2 regions of the Glutamicibacter sp. 2E12 genome follow, and region 2 is predicted to be linked to the other one. Evidence: riboswitches for the same ligand, from Rfam matches in the RefSeq annotation. Region 2 holds a riboswitch; the other holds the start of a gene.
The links. Region 2 has a riboswitch for glycine ahead of cycA (D-serine/D-alanine/glycine transporter). Riboswitches for the same ligand answer to the same signal wherever they lie in the genome.
Positions count from the first base shown of each region.

Region 1 (8,401 bases), 420 kb from region 2:
ACAACATCCAGCAGGATGCCGGCATCCGGGTTCTTCGGGTTCAGCAGATCGCCGGTCGGGATCACCATGATGACCGTGACGGCCACCAGCATGTAGATCAAGGCGCAGATGCCCAGGCCGATGAGCATGATCTTCGGGAAGGTCTTCTTGGGATTCTTGGTTTCCTCAACCAGGTTCACCGAATCCTCGAAGCCCACCATCGCGAAGAACGCAATGGCAGTACCCATGGTCACGGCGGCGAAGACGCTGCGGTCGGTGGGGGTCTCGAAGACCACCAGGCGGGAAATGTCACCCTGGCCCGAGGCGATCACCGCGAAGCCGATGCCGATGATCGCGGCCATGATGGCCAGCGAAACTATGGTCAGCACGAGGTTGAACTTCACGCTCTCGCCCACGCCGCGGAAGTTGATCACTGCGAGGATCACGATGATCGCAATAGCTGCCCACATGCCCGCTTCCGGGGTGTTGGGAACACCCTCGACAAACTGGCCAATGCCAATGAGCAGGTTGCGCCCCACCAAGGTGGCCGAGGTGGCGGCACTGGTGATGCCCGAGCAAGCCACGGTGAACGCCACCAGGAAGGTGACGAAGTGGATGCCGAATGCCTTGTGGATGTACAAGGCGGCACCGGCCGCGTGCGGGTATTTGGTCACCAGTTCGAGGTAGCTGAAGGCGGTGAGGGTCGCGATCGTGAAAGCGATCAGGAACGGCAGCCAGGCGGCTCCGCCCACCTGGCCGGCAACTTTGCCGGTGATGGCGAAAATTCCGGCGCCGATGATATCGCCCATGATGAGGAATAGCAGCAGCTTCGGGCCAATCACCCTGCGGAGTTCTGTTTCTTTGCCGTCGGTAACGGCCGTGTCACTGTTCACAGTCATGCGATCGAGATCATCTCCTTCAATTTTGTAGGCAAACATTACAACTTTAGGGTCAGCGCATGAAGTGGGCAAACCGGCTTCAAGGCTGGCTCACAGAAGTTGGGGTCCAGCGGTAGTGAAATGTCGATTAGTGGCTAAAACAAGCCAATGCTGTGAGCTGACGTACCTATATGCTAGGTGTCGGGTCAGCGTGTGGAACCACCGGGTCGTGGGGCCGAAGCGGTTAGGGTTAGTTGATGAGAGACAAGCACTTTAAAGGATTTAGATGCAATCGGTGATCACTGAAGATTTCGCGCCCTTGGCGGAAGCACTAGAGGCGCGAGCCGCTGAGGAAGAAGGCTATTCGGCGCAGCTGGCCCTGTACCACCGCGGCGAATTGGTGCTCAGCCACAGCGTCGGCGAGCACCTCTCTGGTGACGCGCTGACCTGTGTCTTCTCCTGCACCAAGGGCCTAGGCGCGCTGGTCGTGGCACTGCTCGTGCAAGATGGGCTGATTGATCCGAACGCGCCAATGGCCACCTACTGGCCGGAATTCGGGGACAACGGGAAATCCCAGCTCACCGTCGGCGAGGTGCTCAGCCACCAAGCGGGAGTGCTCGGTGTGCCCGGGGGCGTGCCCAGCGAGATCCTCTTGAACTCCGCCGAATACGCCAAGGTGCTCGCTTCCATGCCAAGCGTCTGGCCGCTTGGCCAGAACATTGTCGGCTACCACGCGATCACCATGGGCGTGCTCATGGAAGAACTGGTACGCCGGGTCACCGGCAAGGAACTGAAAGAAGTCTTCGAGGAGCGCATCCGCAAGCCGCTGGGAGCCGAAGCCTACATCGGCCAGGACCCCGCGCTGGAATCGCGCTACCGCGATGTGCTGCCGGGCGCTGACGCCGCACCGGAATTCTTCGATCCGTTCTCCCCGGCCGGGCTTTCGGTGAACTCGGCCTCCGGTTTCGCGCTGGAAAACGGCCCGGTTTACAACTGGCACGAACTGGCCAACGCGCCTCAGGTGCGCGAACTGGGCCCCGCATCCATGGGCGCGGTCGCCAATGCCCAAGGACTGGCCGCAATCTATGCCGCCTCATTCGGTGCCGTGCCGGCACTGGGCGCCACCCGCGGATTCCTCACCGCCGACACCTGGTCCCAGGTTTCCACCGAACTGGTCTACGGCCATGACCGGACCAATGGACTGCTGCAGGCCTTCGCCCTGGGGTTCATGAAGGCCACCGCGCGCAACAACTACGGATCGATTTTCGCCTACGGCCATGACGGTGCGAACTCCTCGCTGGCCTTTGCTGATCCAGCCCACCAGCTGGGCTTCGGATTCATCCCCTCGCGCAATGAAGGCGTCAAGGAGATTTCCGCCGGAGTCAAGCTCAGCCAGCTGGCCCGCCAGCTGATCATGCAGAAGAACATGTCGGCCCAGGCTGCCGGCAGCAACGCGTAGTAAACCCATCGGGAATGGAACGAAGCAGGAGCGAAGTGAAGAAGTTTGTGGCACTAGGTGACTCGTTCACCGAAGGCGTTGGCGATGTGGATCCGACCCGGCCCAACCAGGTCCGCGGCTGGGCGGACCGGGTTTCGGAAGTGCTCTGGGCCGAAGGCGAATGGGAATACGCCAACCTGGCGGTGCGCGGCAAGAAGATCGGGCAGGTGATCAACCAGCAGCTGGACCAGGCGCTCGCACTGGCCCCGGACCTGGTCACCATCTATGCCGGCGGCAATGACATCCTGCGCCCGAAGGCGGACCTGGATGCGCTGATGCGCGGCTATGAAGGCATGGTGAGCCGCTTTGCCGAAGCCGGAAGCGCGGTCGTGCTGTTCACCGGTTTCGACACCGTGGAATCACCGTTGTTCTCCAAGACCCGTCCGCGCACGGCCATTTACAACGAGAAGGTTCGCGAAATCGCGGACGAGTACGGTGCGGTGATCGCCGATTACTGGCGGTGGCGAGAATTCTCCGATCTGCGCTACTGGGCGGTGGATCGGCTGCACATGAACGAGCTGGGCCACACGCTGATGGCTTCGAAGGTCCTTGACGTGCTCGGCACCCATCGGATCACCGAGGGAAACTGGTCCTCCAGGATCCAGCAGCCGTCCCTGCCGGAACTGGCCGTGAACTCGCGCGGCGAAAAGCTGAAGCAGGAATTGGGCTGGGCCAGAGAGCATTTGGCTCCGTGGGTCAAGCGCCGGATCACCGGCACCTCGTCGGGTGATTCCTTGTCAGCGAAATATCCTGATTACATCCGTTTAACTGCCGACGCCAACTGAACGCATTTATGACTTTTCCGGACCCCGCTCCTGTTTGACCTTGGGGGCGGGGCAGGTAACATGGTGGTGTGCTGCAGGTCTCCGGCCGGCAGCGCGCGCCATAGACGGATGGCGGGAGAGTCCCGTTCACACCATGGACGGGCGCCGTAGGAGCAATTCCTCCCCAGGAAACTCTCAGGCACCCGTACCGCCATCATGAGGCAACTCTGGAAAGAAACCGGCCCGTTCCGGTTCACCGAAGGTGCAAGTGCCCGGCTTGGTTTGCTGGATGCGTAAAACTCTCAGGTTATGCAACAGGGATGGGGAGGTAAAAAGACCTTCCTTTGGCATGCGCCAAGACAGATCCCATGGAGATACCAGCACCATGACCATCACGCAGACTTCGGCACGAGCGAATACTGAATTCGTTTCACGCCATATCGGCCCACGTCCTTCCGACGTCACCACCATGCTTCAGACCCTGGGCTACGACAGCCTGGAAGAACTGATCGACACCGCCGTTCCGGCAGACATCCGCCAGGACTCCGCACTGGATATCCCAGACGCCCTGAGCGAAACCGAAGCCCTAGCCCACCTGCGTGCGCTTGCCTCGAAGAACGTCATGAAGACCCAGATGATCGGCCAGGGCTTCTACGACACCATCACCCCAGCCGTGATCCGCCGCAACATCGTGGAAAACCCAGCCTGGTATACCGCTTACACCCCGTACCAGCCGGAAATCTCCCAGGGCCGCCTCGAAGCCCTGCTGAACTTCCAGACCATGGTCATGGACCTGACCGGCCTGCCCATCGCCAACGCGTCGCTGCTGGATGAATCCTCTGCCGCCGCCGAAGCCGTGCTGATGATGCGCCGCGCCAACAAGAAGAAGTCCAAGGGCAAGACCGTGCTGGACTCCAACATCTTCCCGCAGACCCTCAAGGTCGTGCAGGGCCGCGCTGACGCGCTGGGCTTCGAAGTCGAGATTGCCGACCTTTCCGCAGGCTTGCCAGAGGGCGAGATCTCCGGCATTGTCCTGCAGCAGCCTGGCAACGACGGCTCGATCGCGGACCACGCTTCGATCATCGCCGCCGCCAAGGAAGCCGGCGCCATGGTTACCGTGATTGCCGACCTGCTGGCCCTGACCATGATCACCCCTCCGGGCGAGCAGGGTGCCGATATCGCCGTGGGCAACACCCAGCGATTCGGCGTGCCGCTGTTCTTCGGCGGACCGCACGCTGCCTACATGGCCGTGGCCGATGGCCTGACCCGTTCCATGCCAGGACGCCTGGTGGGCGTTTCGGCCGATGACGCCGGAGTCCCTGCCTACCGCTTGGCCCTGCAGACTCGCGAGCAGCACATCCGCCGCGAAAAGGCCACCTCCAACATCTGCACCGCACAGGCCCTGCTGGCCATCTGCGCTTCGATGTACGCGGTCTACCACGGCCCAGCCGGACTGAAGCAGATCGCCTCGCGCGCCAACAACCACGCCCGGGTGATCGCCAGCTCGCTGGTTTCCGGCGGCTACACCCTGGCTTCGGACTCCTTCTTCGACACCGTTGTGGTGAACGTCGAGAACGCCGATGCCATCATTGCCAAGGCCATCGAAGCAGGCATCAACCTGCGCAAGGTGGGCGAGACCCAGGTGGGCATCTCCACCGACGAGGCCACCACCTCGGGCGTAGTCAAGACCCTGCTTGAGGTCTTCGGCGCAGAGCTCTCGGCTCCGGAAGGCTTCGAGATCCCGGCAGGGCAGGTGCGCACCAGCGACTTCATGACCCACCCGATCTTCAACACCATCTCCTCCGAAACCCAGATGATGCGCTACCTGCGCCGGCTCTCGGACCGCGACCTGGCCCTGGACCGCACCATGATCCCGCTGGGTTCGTGCACCATGAAGCTGAACTCGGCCGCCGAAATGGAATCCATCACCTGGCCGGAATTCGCCTCGATCCACCCCTACGCGCCTGCAGCGCAGACCGAGGGCTGGCGCGAGCTGATCACCGACCTGGAAGGGCGCCTGACCGCAATCACCGGCTACGCTGGCGTTTCGATCCAGCCCAACGCCGGCTCGCAGGGCGAATACGCGGGCCTGCTGGCCATCTCGGACTACCACCGTTCGCGCGGCGAAGGCCAGCGCGATCTGTGCCTGATTCCGGCTTCGGCCCACGGCACCAATGCCGCGTCGGCAGTGCTGGCCGGGATGCGCGTGGTGGTCGTGAAGACCGCAGCCGATGGCACCATCGACGCGAATGACCTGGATGCCAAGATCGAGGCCAACAAGGACGTCCTTGCAGCCATCATGATCACCTACCCATCCACCCACGGCGTCTACGACTCCGACGTGCGCGAGGTCTGCGACAAGGTCCACGCCGCCGGCGGCCAGGTGTACATCGATGGCGCGAACATGAACGCCATGGTTGGCCTGGCCCAGCCAGGCAAGTTCGGCGGCGACGTGTCGCACCTGAACCTGCACAAGACCTTCTGCATCCCGCACGGCGGTGGCGGTCCAGGCGTAGGCCCAATCGGCGTTGGCGAGCACCTGCTGCCATTCCTGCCAGGCGATGCTTCGGGCACCTACTCCGAGCGTGATGGCGTGCCGGTGGTGGCGACCGCTTTCGGCTCGGCCGGCGTCCTGCCGATCTCCTGGGCCTACATCGCGATGATGGGCGGGGACGGCTTGACCGAAGCCACCAAGCACGCGATCCTGAACGCGAACTACATTGCCAAGCGCCTGAACGAGCACTTCCCGGTACTGTTCACCGGCAACAAGGACCTGGTTGCCCACGAGTGCATTCTGGACCTGCGTGAACTGACCGCCAAGACCGGGGTCACCGCCGAGGACGTGGCCAAGCGCCTGATCGACTTCGGTTTCCACGCGCCGACCCTGTCCTTCCCTGTGGCAGGCACCCTGATGGTGGAGCCCACCGAATCCGAGGACCTGGCCGAGATCGAGCGCTTCATTGAAGCGATGATCACCATCCGCCAGGAAATGGACGAGGTCCTCTCCGGTGCCTACAGCATCGAGGAGTCCCCATTGCGCAACGCTCCGCACACGGTCTCCGCTGTGGTCAACAGCAAGTGGGACCGCAAGTACTCGGTCGAGCAGGCGGCCTTCCCGGTCCCGGCGCTGAAGTTCGACAAGTACTTCCCAACCGTGGGCCGCATCGACGGCGCCGGTGGCGACCGCAACCTGATCTGCTCCTGCCCGGCTCCCGAAGCCTTCGAAGACTAAGGAAGAGTTAGAGATGACTGAGACTACCCAAGCACTCAAGCACACCGCGCTGCACGCGCAGCACGAAGCTCTCGGCGCCAACTTCACCGACTTCGGCGGCTGGGACATGCCGTTGAAGTACGGATCGGAACTGGCAGAGCACAAGGCCGTGCGCTCCACCGCTGGCCTGTTCGACCTGTCCCACATGGGCGAGGTCTACCTCTCCGGCCCGGAAGCCGGCAAGGCGCTGAACACCGCCCTGGCAGGGAACCTGAGCATCATGAAGGTCGGCAAGGCGAAGTACTCGCTGATCCTTGACGCCGAGGGCAAGATCATCGATGACCTGATCGTCTACCGCCTGGAAGAGGAGAAGTTCCTCGTCGTGCCCAACGCCGGCAACGCCCCGGTGGTTGCCGCCGAGCTGGCTGCCCGCGCCGCCGGCTTCGACGTCGTCGTGGACGACGCTTCGGACCGCCAGTCGCTGATCGCCGTCCAGGGACCGAACGCCGAGGCGATTGTGCGCAAGCTGGCCGCCGACGAAGCAACCGCCCAGGCTGTCACCGAGCTGAAGTACTACGCTGCGGTGAAGGTGGTGCTCGGCGGCATCGACGTGCTGCTGGCCCGCACCGGCTACACCGGCGAAGACGGCTTCGAGCTGATCATCGAAAACGAGGATGCGGCAGCCCTCTGGGAAAAGAGCGTTGACGCCGGCAAGGACCACGAGCTGGTTCCTTGCGGCCTGGCTGCCCGCGACTCGCTGCGCCTTGAAGCCGGCATGCCGCTGTACGGCAACGAGCTGTCCCTGGAACGCACCCCGTTCGATGCCGGATTCGGCCCGGTGGTCTCCTTCAAGAAGGAAGAGGACTTCGTGGGCCGCGAAGCCCTGGAAGCGTTGCGCGGTGCGACCCCGCCACGCAAGCTCGTCGGCCTCAAGGGCCTGGGCAAGCGCGCCGGCCGCGGCGGCTACGCCATCGTCAAGGACGGCGCAACCATCGGTGAAATCACCTCCGGCCAGCCTTCGCCAACCCTGGGCTACCCGGTTGCACTGGGTTATGTCGACGCCGAATTCGGTGCAGTGGGAACCGAGCTGGAGGTAGACCTGCGTGGTAAGACTTTGCCTTTTGTCGTAGTCGAACTGCCGTTCTACACCCGAGCCAAGTAACGTTAAACATCAGTAGGGCTAAGCAAATCGCCCGCTAATTCCCTTGGGAGAGGAAATACCGTGAGTAAAGTTCTTTCGTCATTGCGCTACTCGGCCGAACACGAGTGGATCGATGCATCGTCCCCAGCAAAGATCGGCATCACCCAGGTTGCCGCCGACGCCCTGGGCGACGTGGTCTACGTCGACCTGCCAGAGGTCGGCGACTCCGTTACCGCAGGCGAGACCTGTGGCGAAGTCGAGTCCACCAAGTCGGTTTCCGACCTGTACTCGCCAGTGACCGGCACCATCGTTGCCATCAACGACGAGGCAGTGGACAACCCAGGCATCCTGAACGAAGACCCATACGGTGCCGGCTGGCTGTTCACCGTTGAGGTCGCCGAAGAGGGTCCGCTGCTTTCGGCAGCTGACTACGCAAGCGCGAACGGTGGAAACGTCGAGTAATGAGCAACCAGACTTTTGAATCCGTTGCCGCTGCAACGTTGACCCAGTCGCTGGCTTCGCTGGACCCGGAGATCGCGCAGCGTATTGACGCTGAGCTGGCTCGCCAGCAGCGCGGCCTGGAAATGATCGCTTCGGAGAACCACACTGCGCAGGCAATCATGCAGGCGCAGGGTTCGGTACTGACCAACAAGTATGCCGAGGGCTACCCGGGCCGCCGCTACTATGGCGGTTGCGAGGAAGTTGATGTCATCGAGACGTTGGCTATTGAGCGGCTCAAGGAGCTGTTCGGGGCGAAGTTCGCCAACGTGCAGCCGCACTCGGGTGCGCAGGCTAACGCGTCGGTGTACCACGCGCTGGTGCGTCCGGGCGATACCGTGCTGGGGCTGAACCTGAACCACGGTGGCCACCTGACCCACGGCATGAAGCTGAACTTCTCGGGCCGCCTGTTCAACATCGTGCCTTACGGTG
Region 1 covers NZ_CP188297.1:2,516,926-2,525,326, forward strand. Annotated here, with positions in the region: gene ACP3TE_RS11760 (APC family permease) at 1-878, opposite strand, end outside; gene ACP3TE_RS11765 (serine hydrolase domain-containing protein) at 1,153-2,316, shown strand; gene ACP3TE_RS11770 (SGNH/GDSL hydrolase family protein) at 2,364-3,140, shown strand; glycine riboswitch at 3,243-3,340, shown strand; gene gcvP (aminomethyl-transferring glycine dehydrogenase) at 3,505-6,351, shown strand; gene gcvT (glycine cleavage system aminomethyltransferase GcvT) at 6,365-7,492, shown strand; gene gcvH (glycine cleavage system protein GcvH) at 7,553-7,933, shown strand; gene glyA (serine hydroxymethyltransferase) at 7,933-8,401, shown strand, end outside.
Region 1: linked by a shared signal. The riboswitch ahead of gcvP (aminomethyl-transferring glycine dehydrogenase) and the one ahead of cycA (D-serine/D-alanine/glycine transporter) in region 2 are both predicted to bind glycine.

Region 2 (8,401 bases):
AGCGAATCAGCCAGCTCCGTTGTGCGCAGAGGGGGACTTGGAAATAGCCCTCGGCGCACCCGATGCAGCTGCCGGTTCACGGTACATGGCGGTCTACGCCAAGAACATTTCTGCTCGCTCGTGCGCGTTGCAGTCCTACCCGCAGATCGATTTCCTCAATGAGGCCGGCGATGCCCAGCCAGATATCGCGCTGCAGCCCGAACCGGATATCCTCCTTGAACGCGTTGCCATCCCTTCCGGCGAAGCGGTGATTTCGACGCTGGATTGGAATGCCATGTCAACGTCCCAGGATCCGGATGAAACCGTTGCCCTGGTCATCGCCGCAGCCAAGGGAATGAAACCGGTCCAGCTCGCACCCCAATACGATGGCCAGCCGACGTCCCTTGACATCCTGGACGGGGCGCAGATCGCCCAAAGCCCCTGGGTCCAGGCGCGCGACGGGTGGGCAATTCCTGGAGACGCCTTCAAACCGCAACCACCGGCCACTCCTAGGCCCTAGGCCTGGGCAAGCCTACTGGGTGCGCGGCGGGAACGCCTTGAACTTGCGGTAGTGGTTGGCCGCATTCAACAGCAGATAGAGCTTGCGGCGAGGGTTCTTCTCGGCTGCGAACTTCAACGGGTTCGAGACCTTGCCGGCCTTGAGCAGTGCTTCCGCCTTGCGGCCGGTTCCGCTGTCCAGGAAGCGGCGCAGCAAGTGGTGCGGCAGCACGGTGAATAGCCGCTGGCGCGACAGCTGCAAGACTCCTGTCCCGGTGTCCACCACCGCGTCGGTTTCCGGGTTCGACTGATCGAACGGCGCGCCGAGGAACTCGGTGACATAGAAACGGGCCGGGTTCACCCCGGCTGCGGTCAGGTAGAAGTGGTTGCGGCCCAGGCGCGGGTTGATCTCGAAGAATTTGATCTGGCCATCGCGGTGATCGTATTTGGCATCGATCATGGCAATTCCGCGCCAGCCCAGTTCTTCGAGCATGCGCGCGCCATCGGCGGCCATCGCATCGTTGCGACCGGTGACAATGGCAGCCGAATTGCCCAGCACCAGCGGGGCATGCTCCTCGATCACCACTTCGCCGTAGCCGGCGAAGATGACCTTTTCTTCCTGGGTGGCGAAGTAGGTGCACAGGCGCATCGCGTCATCTCCGCCCGGAATGTACTCCTGGAAGATGTAGCCCGAGTCGTAGCCGCTGCCATCGATTCTGGAAATCAGGGCTTCGAGGTCGGCACGGCTGTCGATGGTGTGGATCTTCTGCTTGCCCTCGAACTTGGCGGCGATCCAATCCGCGGAGCTCGATGGCTTGCCGATGACCGGGTAGTCGAAGGAACCAACCAGCGAATCCAGCGGGGTTCCCGGGTAATACACGGCGGTGCGCGGGTGGGCGATGCCCAATTTTTCGGCGAGCGCGTAGAAGTTCTCTTTCAGTGCCGCACCCTCGATGGTTTCCAGCTGGGGGTACGGGATGACGTACTGTTCCTCAAGCTGCTCACGGTTCTTGGCGATCAGCATGATGTGGAAGTCCAGGGAGCCGAAAAGCATCAGCGGCCGATCCGCCGCGGCCTTCAGCTCATCGGCCAGCTCGACCAGGGCCGCGACTACGCGTCCCTCGTCGGCCATGGAGCCGATGGGGCGCAGTTCGATGGCTACCGAGTGCTCGATGACGCCGTTGCCGGCAGCCGGCAGAACCACCGAGCGTACCCCGTAGGCCTCGTAGAATTCGCGCGCCAAGGTGTAGGTGCCGATGTCCCCGCCGAGGATGACCGGGACAAATGGCTGGGTTGGATCGATTGCCAAAGTGGTGTTTTCCCTACTTCTTGCGCCAGTTCATGTATTTTTCGAAGGCCCACGCCAGGGGCTTGTTCAGCGCCAGGTCCCACTCGCCGTTGGTCTGCACGATGTCGCAGCCGGTGTTGGTCTTGAACTTGGTCAGCCCCGAGAGGTGGTGCTCCTTGTCCAGGGTCGCGCTCACGCCGCCCTGGTCCAGATAGCGGCAACCTGCCTCGATGGAATCGATGACCATGTGCTGCATGATCGCCTTCGGCGCGAACAGCTTGCGCTGCTCCGAGGAGGAAGCGCCGTACAGGTACCAGGCCAGGTTCGAGGAACGGATGACAATGGATGCGGCCAGGTCCACGCCTTCATTGCTGGCGATGTACAGGGTGCAGGAGCCCGGCACCGCTTCGTTGAGCACGGTGTGCATCTTCTCGAAGTATCCCAGCGGGCGGCCGGTGAAGTCCTGGCGGTCCGCGGTGTGGTTGTACAGGGCATGGAAGCGGGCCATGTCCTTGGTCTGGCCGACTTCGATTTCCAGGGTGCTCTTCAGCGCCTTGCGGGTCTCGTTGCGGGTGGTCGCCGAGTAGCTGGCCATGACCTGGTCCACGTCCAGCTGGTTGCCGTCATCATCTTGCAACGCCACGCGGGCCACGAATTCCGGCTGGCCCGCAGCGAAGTCCAGACCCACATCTTCTTTGGAGAAGCCCATTTCCAGCAAGGCGTCATTCAGCGCTAGCGCGGTGCCTGAGGTGCTCTGGGTTTCAAGGTCAGCGAGCTGGGTGAACCCTTCCTTGCCCAGGTTCTTGCGCACCGCGGCGGCACCCCAGGTGCGCACGGCCAGTCCCGGGCCCATCTTCAGCTGGAATGCGCCACGATTCTTCAGGTAGGCGGCCAGCGGCTGGATTACCTGTCCAGGAGCATAGGTGCCGAAGTCGATGACCGGGCCATCGGGGATGTAGGCGAGGGTCTTCTTGATGACCGGGGCTGCACGATGCAGCACCAGTGCCGCGCCTACCAGCTCGTCTTCCTCGAACCAGCCGAGGGATTCACCGCGCCAGCCGCCCTTGACCTGGGCCCATTCGGGACGCTGCAGGAAGCTGACGTCTTGGGCGGTCTCAAGGAATGCTGAGTGCTCGGTGCCGGAAATCGGACGCACATGAAGTTCGTTGTGGCTCACGGGTGAAATCCTACCGTGCTTCCCTCTCCGGCTGGGGGATGCTGGATACCCCTAGGGGGTACTTGACTTAATACCCCTAGGGGGTATGATCGAAATATGGATACCAACCACACGCCACATGAAACAGCTGAGCACCACGGCTATCACGCGGATAAAAGCGCGTTGGAACGACGCCTGAAGCGCATTGAAGGCCAGGTGCGCGGAGTGGCCAAGATGGTCGATGAAGACAAGTACTGCATCGACATCCTGACCCAAATCTCCGCTATCAACGCGGCATTGCACAAGGTCAGCGTGCAGCTGATCGATGACCATATCGGCCATTGCGTGGTTGATGCGGCCAAGTCATCCATCGAGACGGGTGATCCATCCATCGTGCAAGACAAAATCGCCGAGGCCACGGCCGCCATCTCCCGTTTGGTGCGCTGAGCGCGCCCCAACGGACCCATTTCCAATTCACACAGAATTCATCGAAAGAGAGCAAGATCATGAGCCACAACTGCAATTGCGGATGCTCCTCGGAAAAGAACTCCAACCAGGGCCTGCAGATCATTCCCCGCGAGCAGAGCACCCCGCTGACTAGCCATGTGGAAATCAAGATCTCCGGCATGACCTGCGGCCACTGCGTATCCTCTGTCACCGAGGAGCTCAAGGAGCTTGACGGGGTGCAAGAGGTCGAAGTGTTCCTCGATGCGAAGGGCGTGTCCACCGCCAACGTCACCACCAGCGCAACCGTAAGCGAAGAAAGCATTCGCAATGCCATCGACGAGGCTGGTTACACCGTCGAAGCAATTAACGCCTAGCCGCAAAAAAGCCAGGCACCAAGCCACAACGGCAAGAAAGTGCAAGGTCGTAAATCATGACTTCCCATGCCCCGCATGAAACAATCCCCGAATTGCGCACCGTCGATCTGGACATCCAGGGAATGACCTGCGCCTCGTGCGTGAATCGGGTGGAACGCAAACTCGGCAAGCTGCCCGGTGTCAGCGCGACGGTGAACCTGCCCCTGGAAACCGCCAAGGTCCAGGTCCCAGCCGATGTCACCGATGAAGCACTGATCGATACGGTGCAAGCCGCCGGCTATACCGCTTCCCTCAAGCACCCGCCCAAACCTGCGGGTTCGGATCACCAGGGAGATGGTGAGCATGAGCACGGCGGGCACGAGCACCTGGTGCCCAACCACCTGCTGCGCCGCCTGCTGGTCTCCGCGATCTTCACCATCCCGCTGTTCATCATTTCCATGATTCCCGCAGCGCAGTTCCCGCACTGGGGTTGGGTCGCCTTCGCGCTGGCCACTCCCGTGGTCTTCTACGGCGCCTGGCCTTTCCACAAGGCAGCGGCCGTCAACGCACGGCACCTGGCCTCGACCATGGACACCCTGGTTTCCCTCGGTGTGCTCGCGGCCTACTTCTTCTCTGCAGTGCAGCTGATCCTCGATCCGCAGCTGACTGCCCATGTCGGCATGTCCATGTCCGAGCATGCGCTCTACTTTGAAACGGCCGGCGTCGTGGCCACCTTGCTGCTGCTAGGCCGCTTCCTGGAGCACCGCGCCAAGTCCTCGGCATCCGATGCGCTGAAGTCCCTGCTGAACCTGGGCGCCAAGGATGCAGTGGTGCTTCGCGACGGCACGGAAGTGAAGATCCCTGCCGGGCAGGTGCAGGTCGGGGACCATTTCGTGGTGCGCCCCGGCGAGAAGATCGCCACCGACGGCGTGGTCATTGACGGCGCCAGCGCGGTAGACACCTCGCTGCTGACCGGTGAATCGGTACCGCAGAGAGTTGCGCCCGGCGATGAAGTCACCGGCGCGACCCTGAATGCCTCGGGCCGGCTGGTGATTGAAGCTACCCGCGTTGGCGCGGACACCACCTTGGCCCAGATGGGCAAGCTGGTCTCCGAAGCCCAGTCGGGCAAGGCGCCCATTGCCCGCCTGGCTGACCGGATTTCCTCCGTCTTCGTGCCGATCGTACTGGCCATTGCGCTGCTCACGTTCATGATCTGGTTCTTTGCCAGCGGCGATCCCTACCAGGCGTTCACCGCTGCGGTCGCCGTGCTGGTCATCGCCTGCCCCTGCGCATTGGGACTGGCGACCCCGATCGGCTTGCTGGTCGGTAGCGGACGCGGCGCGCAGCTGGGCATCCTGATCCGCGGCCCGCAGGTCCTGGAAGATACCCGCAAGCTGGACACCATCGTGCTGGACAAGACCGGCACCGTGACCACCGGGATCATGACCCATCAAGGCACCAAGGCCATCGACGGGGTCGATCCCAATGAGGTCCTGGCCTTGGCCGGTGCCGTGGAACACCATTCCGAGCATCCGATCGCCCAGGCCATCGCCAAGGCCGCAGCCGGCTTGGGTCCATTGCCCGAGGCCAGCGACTTCGATTCGGATCCAGGCGGCGGCGTGGTCGGCACGGTCAACGGGCATCGCGTTGCCGTAGGCCGCTTCAGCTGGCTCGAAGCCCAGGGCACCTCCTTGGATGACTCCGCCAAGGCCATGCTCGCGGAAGCCGAACAGGCCGGCGCGACCGCCATCCTGGTCGCGGTGGACCAGCAGTTCCAAGCTGTGATCTCGGTGGCGGACAAGATCAAGGACAGCTCCGCGAAAGCTATTGCCGAACTCCAGGAGCGCGGCCTGCGCGTGGTGCTGCTGACCGGCGACAACCAATCGGTGGCTACCGAGGTCGCCGCCCAGGTAGGCATCAAGGCCGAAGACGTATTCGCCGGGGTCTTCCCCGCCGACAAGGCCAAGGCGATCACATCGCTGCAGGAGCAGGGCAAGGTCGTGGCCATGGTGGGTGATGGCGTGAATGACGCACCAGCACTGGCACAGGCCGACCTCGGCATCGCGATGGGCTCGGGCACCGATGTGGCCATCGAAGCCGCGGACATTACCCTGATGGGCAACGACCTGCATCAGGTCACGCAGGCCATCGATCTGTCGGCCAGGACCCTGTCCACCATCAAGATGAACCTGTTCTGGGCCTTCGCCTACAACACTGCCGGCATTCCGATTGCGGCCCTGGGTTTGCTGAACCCGATGATCGCCGGAGCGGCCATGGCAGCCAGCTCGGTGCTGGTGGTACTGAACTCGTTGCGACTGCGACGGTTCGGGAAGTAGGCCTCCGGGCTTCCACAGCGGGGCATCGGTTGATCCGATGCCCCGCTTAGCCGTATCCATGCCCCTTGCTTCCCGAATCATTACGAAGCAGAAAATCCCCCATTTCGCCCGCCACTTTCCCCGATTGGCGTGTCCAAGCGGTTATCCGGGGCCTGGAGTGTGAAATTGCGACTTGCACCACGTTCGTTTTTCTGCGCATACTGTGATGGCAATCACCACATATGCCGTTGATGCGTGGCGGGAGAGATCCGTCCACACCATGGGCGGGCGCCGTAGGAGCAATTTCCTCCCCGGGAAACTCTCAGGCACCCGTACCGCCACGAAGAGGCAAATCTGGAAAGCAGCACGGTTCCGCCGCGCTCACCGAAGGAGCAATCTTCGCCCAGTAGTCGGGCCGAAGTGAAAACTCTCAGGTATACATACAGATTGGGGAGGGACCTAGAACAGTGCCGCACCGAGCGCACCGGTTTCGAGGTACTCCCCGTGGCTTAACCGGCTCCTGCTCCTTGCGCAGCTTGCCGGGCATGCCAGCTGGAATCCTCCGTACCGGATGTGTTCAACGAAGCCAGTCCCTGCGCTCCAAGCCATGAAGGCTTGGAGGCAGGACACCTTCAGGGCGTCACGCCACACTCCTGGAAGGCAACCAGCATGAGTACCACCAGTTCTGATCCCACTCTCGAGCGCGGGCTCTCCAATCGTCACATCCAGCTGATCGCCATTGGCGGCGCTATCGGCACCGGCCTGTTCATGGGCTCGGGCAAGACCATTTCGGTCGCCGGCCCGTCGGTCATCTTCGTTTACATGATCATCGGCTTCATGCTCTTCTTCGTCATGCGCGCCATGGGCGAGCTGCTGCTGAGCAACCTCGAATACAAGACCTTCGCCGACTTCGCCGGGGACCTGCTGGGCCCGTGGGCGGCGTTCTTCACCGGCTGGACCTACTGGTTCTGCTGGGTAGTCACCGGCATTGCCGACGTGGTGGCCATCGCCCACTACGTCGCCTTCTGGTGGGGCGACCTTCCGCTGTGGATCCCGGCGCTGGGCTGCATCGCACTGCTGCTGGTGCTGAACCTGGCCACCGTGAAGGCCTTCGGCGAAACCGAATTCTGGTTCGCGCTGATCAAGATCGTGGCCATCGGCGCGCTGATCGTAGTCGGCCTGGTCATGGTCATCACCGGCTTCGAGCACGACTCGGCCACCGCTTCCTTCTCCAACCTGTGGACCGAAGGCGGCATGTTCCCCACCGGCTTCATGGGCTTCGTCGCCGGCTTCCAGATTGCGGTGTTCGCGTTCGTGGGCATCGAGCTGGTCGGCACGACCGCAGCGGAAACCAAGGACCCGGAAAAGACGCTGCCCAAGGCGATCAATTCGATCCCCATCCGCATCCTGTTCTTCTACGTCGGAGCCTTGATCATCTTGATGACCGTGGAACCGTGGAACCTGTTCTCCGCCGAGCAGTCCCCGTTCGTGGGCATGTTCGCCCTGGCCGGCCTGGCCGGTGCCGCGGGCATCATCAACTTCGTGGTGCTCACCTCCGCGACCTCCAGCGCCAACTCTGGGATCTATTCGACCTCGCGCATGCTGCGCGGCCTGTCCATGGAAGGCGATGCGCCCCAGGGCTTCGCCAAGCTTTCAAGCCGCAAGGTGCCGAAGAACGCACTGATGTTCTCCTGCATGTTCCTGCTGGCAGGCGTCGCATTGCTCTACAGTGGCGACTCGGTGATGGGCGCCTTCACCCTGGTCACCACAGTCTCGGCCCTGTGCTTCATGTTCGTGTGGACCATCATCCTGCTCAGCTACCTGGTCTTCCGCGCACGCCGCCCGCACCTGCATGACGCCTCGAAGTTCAAGGTGCCCGGCGGGGTCGTCATGCCCTACGTGGTACTCGGCTTCTTCGGCTTCATCCTCTGGGCATTGACCACCCAGGTTGATACCTTCAGCGCCCTGCTGATCACCCCGGCATGGTTCCTGATCCTGGGCGCAGGCTACCTGTACATCCGCCGCACCCCCCAGCACCAGGCACTGCGCGCCGCGCACCTGGCCAAGGTGGCGCACGAACGCTATGAGGCCGCCGCCTACCGTGAAGCGAAGTTCTTCGCCAAGCTTGAAGCGGAAACCGCGGAGCAGGTCTCCGAGGATATCCACCAGTAGCCCGGGCACCTGACAGGTCTCTCGATCAGGCCCCGGCATTGAACTGCTCCCCGAAAGTTGGACTGTAAAAGTCAACAACTTTAGGGGAGCATTTTCATGCACGCACGAAGCACACTATCCGAGTACCAACGCGAGCAACTCGTGGAACTCTTCGAGCAAGGCTATGGATATAGGTCTGTGGCATCAGTGATTA
Region 2 covers NZ_CP188297.1:2,100,790-2,109,190, reverse strand. Annotated here, with positions in the region: gene ACP3TE_RS09925 (DUF4232 domain-containing protein) at 1-499, shown strand, start outside; gene ACP3TE_RS09920 (carbamoyl-phosphate synthase) at 512-1,786, opposite strand; gene ACP3TE_RS09915 (lipid II:glycine glycyltransferase FemX) at 1,800-2,942, opposite strand; gene ACP3TE_RS09910 (metal-sensitive transcriptional regulator) at 3,039-3,368, shown strand; gene ACP3TE_RS09905 (heavy-metal-associated domain-containing protein) at 3,428-3,742, shown strand; gene ACP3TE_RS09900 (heavy metal translocating P-type ATPase) at 3,799-6,057, shown strand; glycine riboswitch at 6,286-6,384, shown strand; gene cycA (D-serine/D-alanine/glycine transporter) at 6,706-8,208, shown strand.